DNA from 2 places in the Priestia sp. FSL W8-0001 genome. Region 1 is predicted to be linked to the other one. Evidence: riboswitches for the same ligand, from Rfam matches in the RefSeq annotation. Region 1 holds a riboswitch; the other holds the start of a gene.
What was found. A riboswitch is a leader RNA that binds a small molecule or an ion and turns the genes downstream of it on or off. The one in region 1 is predicted to bind S-adenosylmethionine.

Region 1 (3,425 bases):
CGCATCTTCCGTTTCAATCACGGGCTTCTTGAGTAGGAGGGAAACTACGTATCTCTATAAGTGTTTGGGTGTGGAAGAAGGACGAGCGCACGCAACGAGTCGTGATTTTCACTCCGGATTGCTCGCTTTCCACGTGGCTCACGCCTGCCTTCCTCGTCATTGCGTTTCTGCGGGGTCTCAAGCCGTCTTGGTAATTCCGTAGGAGTCAAACATTTCCCATTTCACTCACAGGCTACTGACATAGCTAATACACCCTTTATTATAATAATTGGTTATAAGGGGTAAGGAGGAAAAACAAAAAACCCTGCCCTCCCGTAGTGTTGGGAAAGCAGGATTTTAGTATATCTCTATATTAAGCTGATGGTTCACCTTGTGTTGATAAAGGTTTTTCTAGATCAGCTTGTGGTTCTGAGTGAGTGGCTAGTTGCGTTTCTAGTTCGGCAATTCGTTTTGTTTGTTGCTTGTTTTTACTTTTAAGCTGAGTGATTTTAACAAAGCTTAGTGAAGCAGCGACGACACCACCGAATACAGCCGATGTTAAAATAATTAAAATAAGTGGCCAGTCTTGTGAGCCAAAGACATAGTTAAATTGAACTGGCTCATTGTTGATGACAGCTAAGATAGCAATAATAAGAGCGAAAATAAGACCTAAAATGAAAAAGCTTTGTCCTTTCATTAGGTGCACATCCTTTCTGAAGATAGATAAAGGAGCAAAATTAAATTTTATACTACCTTTACATATACTTAACCTATATTATTCAACTATAAACATTTTTTATTATAATTAAGTTTTAACAAAACACAATATGCAAAAACACCCGTCCTTTGTGTAGTTTAGGATGGGTGTTTTGCTGTTAGCTGATTAGAATGCTTGTAAGCTATTTTCTTCTAACCATTGTTTACGCTCTGCTGCATCTTCAAATAATGAGTCTGCATCTGTAAATTGTGAAGCAATCACATATTCAATTGTTGTTAATGGTGCTAGAAGTAGACGCCAGTTCAATACTAGCTCACCGTTTTCCATCGTTGCATATGTATCTTGCAGTTCCTTCCACGCTACAGAGTCAGGTGCATCTGCTGCTTGTTTTTTCACTGTTTTTAGTGCTTCGCTGAATTTTTCATTTGCTCGTCCTTGGTACCATTCTGTTAAAAGGTTTTGAATTCCCTCGTTTGTTTCTTGTTCAGACCAGGATGATGGCACTGTTGCGATAAATTTAGCACGGAACGTCATCTCAGGTTGCTCCACATTATCACGAACGATGTTTAAGCGGTACTGACGACCTAAATACGAAAATTTGTCATCGTTTTCAAAAGATGACGTCTTTGCTTTAGGTGCAGCTGGCGTTTTGTTCTCAGTTTTTGCTTTTTCGGCTTTTTTAGCAGCTGGTTTTTTTGCTTCGGTTGGTTGATTACCACCGTTAAGTTGTTTTAAAATCCAAGTCGCTTTACGAGAAATAACAGAGCGAACGTTGTGCTCGTTTAAGCCTCGTGGGATAATTACGGTTACCCCTTCATTGTCACAAATTTGGACCGTAATATCGGTTTTATTTGGAACGACTTTAATTTTGTAGTCAATTGTTTGATTGCCAATTTGATACGTATACATATAGTTTTTCGTGCTCCTTTCTACAAATCTTCATTTTATAAGCAAAGGTAGAGTTTGGTCAAATGAAAGAATAATCAGAAAATTATCCAAGGATTTAATTAAAGAATTACATTACGTTTTTTTTGTTAGTTTTTACGTAAAGAAAGGAAAATATTCTCGCTTTACTATGCATAGGTTAAAAAGAGTGACAAAACTGAAAAAAAGAAAAATTTAAAAAATACTCTTGCTAAATAGGAGATATTTGGTATAATGAAATCTAATTTAAAAAGTTATCACGAGTGGACGAGAGATCTGGCTCTATGACTCCACAGCAACCTACCAACGTAAGGTGCTCCTACCAGCAAAGCATTAGCTTTGGGTGATAAGACGGGTGAAAGCTCATTTTGCATCTAAAGCAAAATGAGCTTTTTTGATTTTATTAGAAGGAGAGATACGGATGACACAAACGATTATAAAGAATCATGAAGAAGTGCTAAACGATGTATTAAATCAATTGAAGGAGATTAATGATTTTACCTGTAGAAAGCTTGAGACGTTTTACGAAATTGTAGTAAAGAGCGGAAGGGATACGTATGCCATTGGAATTGACTGCAAAGTTATTGAGGGCTACACAGAAGAAGGTTTAAAAGAAGCTTGTATAGCAAAATTAAAGCGAGTTGGATGGCTGAAAGGTACATACGCTTAAGGTTGTATTCATATCAATTGCAGTCTTGTCTATAATCATGATAAGATGCTTATCTTCTCTCTTTTCTTTTTTCGTTGAAAAGAGATGATATTTGTCGAAATTTTTACACAAAATAACCGTTACAACTTGGTTGGAATTGTGGTAAGGTATAAAACAAGAATATTCTAACAATTTTAAAAGGAGGCTGAACATGGAGCTGTTAATTGAGCACGGAAATGACGAAGGTAGCGAACAATTTATTGATCGCGTACTAGACTTCTTAGAGGACGACGAATAAAAGCCTAGAAGATTGCTTCTGGGCTTTTATTCGTCGTAAACGTAAATGTATTGTAAAAGAGAAAAAGAGCTTATATTAAGTCAGAAAAGCATTATAAGCTTAAGGGTTATTTTATTAAAGATTGCTAAACTTTCGCCATTTCCCCCTTCACGTAATGAAATCTTATGGTATTTACTTTTTAATTTGAGAATGTGCTATTTTCGTCAATTTTATTTCCAAAGCAATAAAATTGACGAAAATGGTAATTTTTATGTTATGGATATATAGGAAATTAATTGTAATGGATGTAGAATTAAAAAGGAGGGGGAATTATATGAACGAGCTTTTTATAGCGGTGTTAGCACTTTTCTTACTATGTTTATCAGCATGTAGCAATTCACGGGAACAATTAGTGAGGGAGTTTAGTAAATATAAAGAATTAGAAGGATTAGACGTGCTGTTACAAACAACTCCACAACCTGTTGCAAACTCTTTATTAGCTTTTTATGAAACAATCGATCATAAATTTGGAGTGGTAGAATTTGATGGAGATAATAACTTAAAATCGGAAAAGAGAATTGAAAATATTACAATAAGTACACGGTGAAATTCTTAGATGATAAAGAGGAAGCAGTATACATTGAGCAAGTTGAATTTTATAATGTGACGTTAGATGAGCTTTTGAAAAAACAGTCAAGCACTGAACAAGTAGCTGAAGATAAATCAGAGAGCGAACTATATGAAGAAGAGAAAGAAGCTGATGATTTAAAAGCTCCTTCTGATCCCGGTTTCGTTGTTGGCCTCATCTTAATAGTGAGGAGCGTCTTTTTAGATTTGGGTGTGCTTTCAATTCAACTATACTGTTGGTTATCGGTTTA
Region 2 (3,425 bases), 2.4 Mb from region 1:
ATTGCTTGTTCTTTTGTTAGTTTGCTAATTGGAGGTAAAACTCCAAATGCGTCTGCGGTTAAGAAAACAATTGCCGTAGGATGTCCTGCAACGCTCGGTAAGATTGTGTTATCAATTGCTTGAATTGGATAAGCAGCACGAGTGTTTTCTGTTAAGCTATTATCATTATAGTCTGCAATTCTAGTATTCGAGTTAATCACAACATTTTCTAAAACTGTTCCAAATCGAATGGCATTAAAAATTTGAGGCTCTTTTTCTTTTGATAGTTGAATGCATTTTGCATAACAACCGCCTTCAATGTTAAATACGCCTGTACTAGACCAACCGTGCTCATCGTCACCAATTAGTCTTCTGGTAGCGTCAGCTGATAATGTTGTTTTTCCGGTGCCAGATAGTCCAAAGAATAGTGCAACATCACCTTCTTTGCCAACATTAGCTGAGCAGTGCATAGGAAGTATATTATTTTGAGGAAGTAGGAAATTCATTACTGAGAAAATAGATTTTTTCATTTCACCTGCATATTCCGTTCCACCAATTAAAACAACTCTTCGTTCAAATGAAATAATAATAAATGTCTCTGAATTTGTCCCATCAATGTCTGGAACAGCTTTAAAAGTAGGAGCTGATACAATTGAGAATGATTCAGCATCACTTTTTAGCTTCGTGTCTTCTGGACGAATAAATAGTTGGTGAGCAAACAAATTATGCCATGCGTATTCATTTACGACTTGGATTGGAAGCTGATATTTATCATCGGCGCCCGCATAGCCGTTAAACACAAATAGCTCATTTTGTTCTTTTAAATGTTCTAATACTTTTTTATAAAGCGCGTCAAATCGTTCAGATGAAAACGGTTGATTCACATCTCCCCATTCAACAGTATGAGATGTTAAGGAATCGCTTACAATGAATTTATCGTGTGGGGAACGCCCCGTATATTTTCCTGTTTCAACTTGAATAGCACCTGTAGAAGTCAATACGCCTTCTTGTCGCTCTAAAATCTTTTCGACTAATTGAGAAACAGATAGTTGGTGATTCACTTTTTCAGATTCCAGGAGATTGGCTAATTCAATAGACATATTAACAGTACTCATGTGCACTACCTTCCTTTTTTTAAAATGATGTTTAAATGTACAATTAGTATAACACATTACTTTAAATAGTCTATACTATTCGAATGAAAATGTTAAAATGTTGCGAATTTTTTTGTTTTAGAGAGCATAAAACGTTTTTGTGAGATGATCTTACTAGTGAAAGGTTTCTGTAAATAATAGGGGAGGAAAATACAACCTTTAAGTGATTTTCATAGGAATGTTATTGACATAACAGAGCATTTTCCTGTATGATATGTCCTTGAACGGATACTCTCTTATCCCGAGCTGGTGGAGGGACAGGCCCTATGAAACCCAGCAACCATCACCCATTTCCATAGAGGTGATAAGGTGCTAACCTGATGCAAGGGAATAAACCTTGATCGATAAGAGTGAAAGGCTTATGCAGAACTTGATACCTTTCCTCGATACAAGGAAAGGTTTTTTATATTGAAAAAATGTAAATGAACCACAATAAGGGAATGAGTACCGTATCACAATGTATCATATTTAAAGGAGGAAAACCGATGTCAACACAACGTCGTCTGTTTACGTCAGAATCTGTTACAGAGGGACATCCAGATAAAATTTGTGACCAAATTTCTGACTCAATTCTTGATGCTATTTTAGCTGAAGATCCAAATGCTCGTGTTGCTTGTGAAACAAGCGTAACAACTGGTTTAGTATTAGTAAGTGGTGAAATCACAACATCTACTTATGTAGATATTCAAAAAACAGTACGTGATACAATCAAAGAAATTGGTTATACGCGTGCAAAATATGGTTTTGATGCGGATACTTGTGGAGTAATCACAGCAATCGGTGAGCAATCTCCAGATATCGCTGCTGGTGTAGACCAAGCGTTAGAAGCTCGTGAAGGTTCAATGTCTGATGAAGAAATTGAAGCAATCGGAGCTGGTGACCAAGGTTTAATGTTTGGCTACGCTTGTAATGAAACAAAAGAATTAATGCCGTTACCAATTTCTTTAGCTCATAAGTTAGCGCGTCGCTTAACAGAAGTGCGTAAAGAAGAAATTTTACCTTACCTTCGTCCAGATGGTAAAACGCAAGTAACGGTTGAATATGATGAAAACAATCAACCAGTTCGTGTTGATACAATCGTTATCTCAACTCAGCATCATCCAGAAGTAACGTTAGAGCAAATTCAACGTAACTTAAAAGAATATGTAATCAATCCAGTTGTTCCACAAGAATTAATCGATGAGAACACGAAGTACTTCATTAACCCAACAGGACGTTTTGTAATTGGTGGTCCTCAAGGTGATGCAGGATTAACAGGTCGTAAAATTATCGTTGATACTTATGGTGGATATGCTCGTCACGGTGGTGGCGCATTCTCTGGTAAAGATGCAACAAAAGTTGACCGCTCAGCAGCATATGCAGCACGCTACGTTGCGAAAAATATTGTAGCTGCAGGATTAGCTGATCGTTGTGAAGTTCAGCTTGCATATGCCATTGGTGTAGCTCAGCCAGTTTCAATCTCTATTGATACATTTGGAACAGGTAAAGTAACTGAAGAAGTATTAGTTGAAGTAGTACGTAACAACTTTGATCTTCGTCCAGCTGGTATCATTAAAATGCTTGATTTAAGACGCCCAATTTATAAGCAAACAGCAGCATACGGTCACTTTGGTCGTACTGATGTTGAGCTTCCTTGGGAGTTCACTGATAAAGCAGAAGCTTTAAAAACTGAAGCTTTAGCTAAATAATGAAAAGTCGCTGTCTCAAAAGAGATAGCGACTTTTTTTATTGAACAAATTCTAACCCATTGTTTGATTTAGTAGTGACTGCTTCATAGCGAAGCAGTAATTGGTCAAAAATAGAATCCCAAGATTGCGTAAGAGCATAGCGACGAGCAGCGTCTCCAAACCTTAGTCGAAGCTGGGAGGACTCTAACAAAGTACAAATGGATTCAATAAATTCTTCAAGTGAATTCGGGGTGCAGAGGTAGCCATTCTTCTCATTGCTAACAATATGTTTTACTCCCCCTGCATTAGCAGCAATGACAGGCGTACCGCAGGACAATGCTTCTAATACAACGTTACCAAAGGTCTCCGTTTCAGAAGGAAATATGAATAGGTCGGAAGCTGCATATAGTTTAGCTAAACGCTCATGTTCTAAGAAGTCGATGAATGTAATGGATTCACCCGCTTCTTGCTGCAGCGCTTCCTTGCTAGGCCCACCTCCAACAATAAGCCACTGTACTTGGTGGCGTAAATGGTCGGGAAGTAAGCGAGATAGCTTTAATAAAAATGCTACGTTTTTTTCAGGAGATAAACGTCCAACATATGTTAAGATATAAGGCTTTTTTAT

Region 2: linked by a shared signal. The riboswitch ahead of metK (methionine adenosyltransferase) and the one ahead of MKZ18_RS06215 (hypothetical protein) in region 1 are both predicted to bind S-adenosylmethionine.

Annotation. Positions count from the first base shown of each region.
Region 1 is NZ_JBBPAL010000001.1:1,182,692-1,186,116, forward strand. It holds gene MKZ18_RS06205 (LapA family protein) at 353-676, opposite strand; gene MKZ18_RS06210 (M48 family metallopeptidase) at 863-1,606, opposite strand; SAM riboswitch class I at 1,873-1,974, shown strand; gene MKZ18_RS06215 (hypothetical protein) at 2,043-2,291, shown strand; gene MKZ18_RS06220 (hypothetical protein) at 2,882-3,154, shown strand; gene MKZ18_RS06225 (hypothetical protein) at 3,151-3,425, shown strand, end outside.
Region 2 is NZ_JBBPAL010000001.1:3,566,971-3,570,395, reverse strand. It holds gene pckA (phosphoenolpyruvate carboxykinase (ATP)) at 1-1,094, opposite strand, end outside; SAM riboswitch class I at 1,367-1,484, shown strand; gene metK (methionine adenosyltransferase) at 1,619-2,821, shown strand; gene MKZ18_RS18740 (glycosyltransferase family 4 protein) at 2,859-3,425, opposite strand, start outside.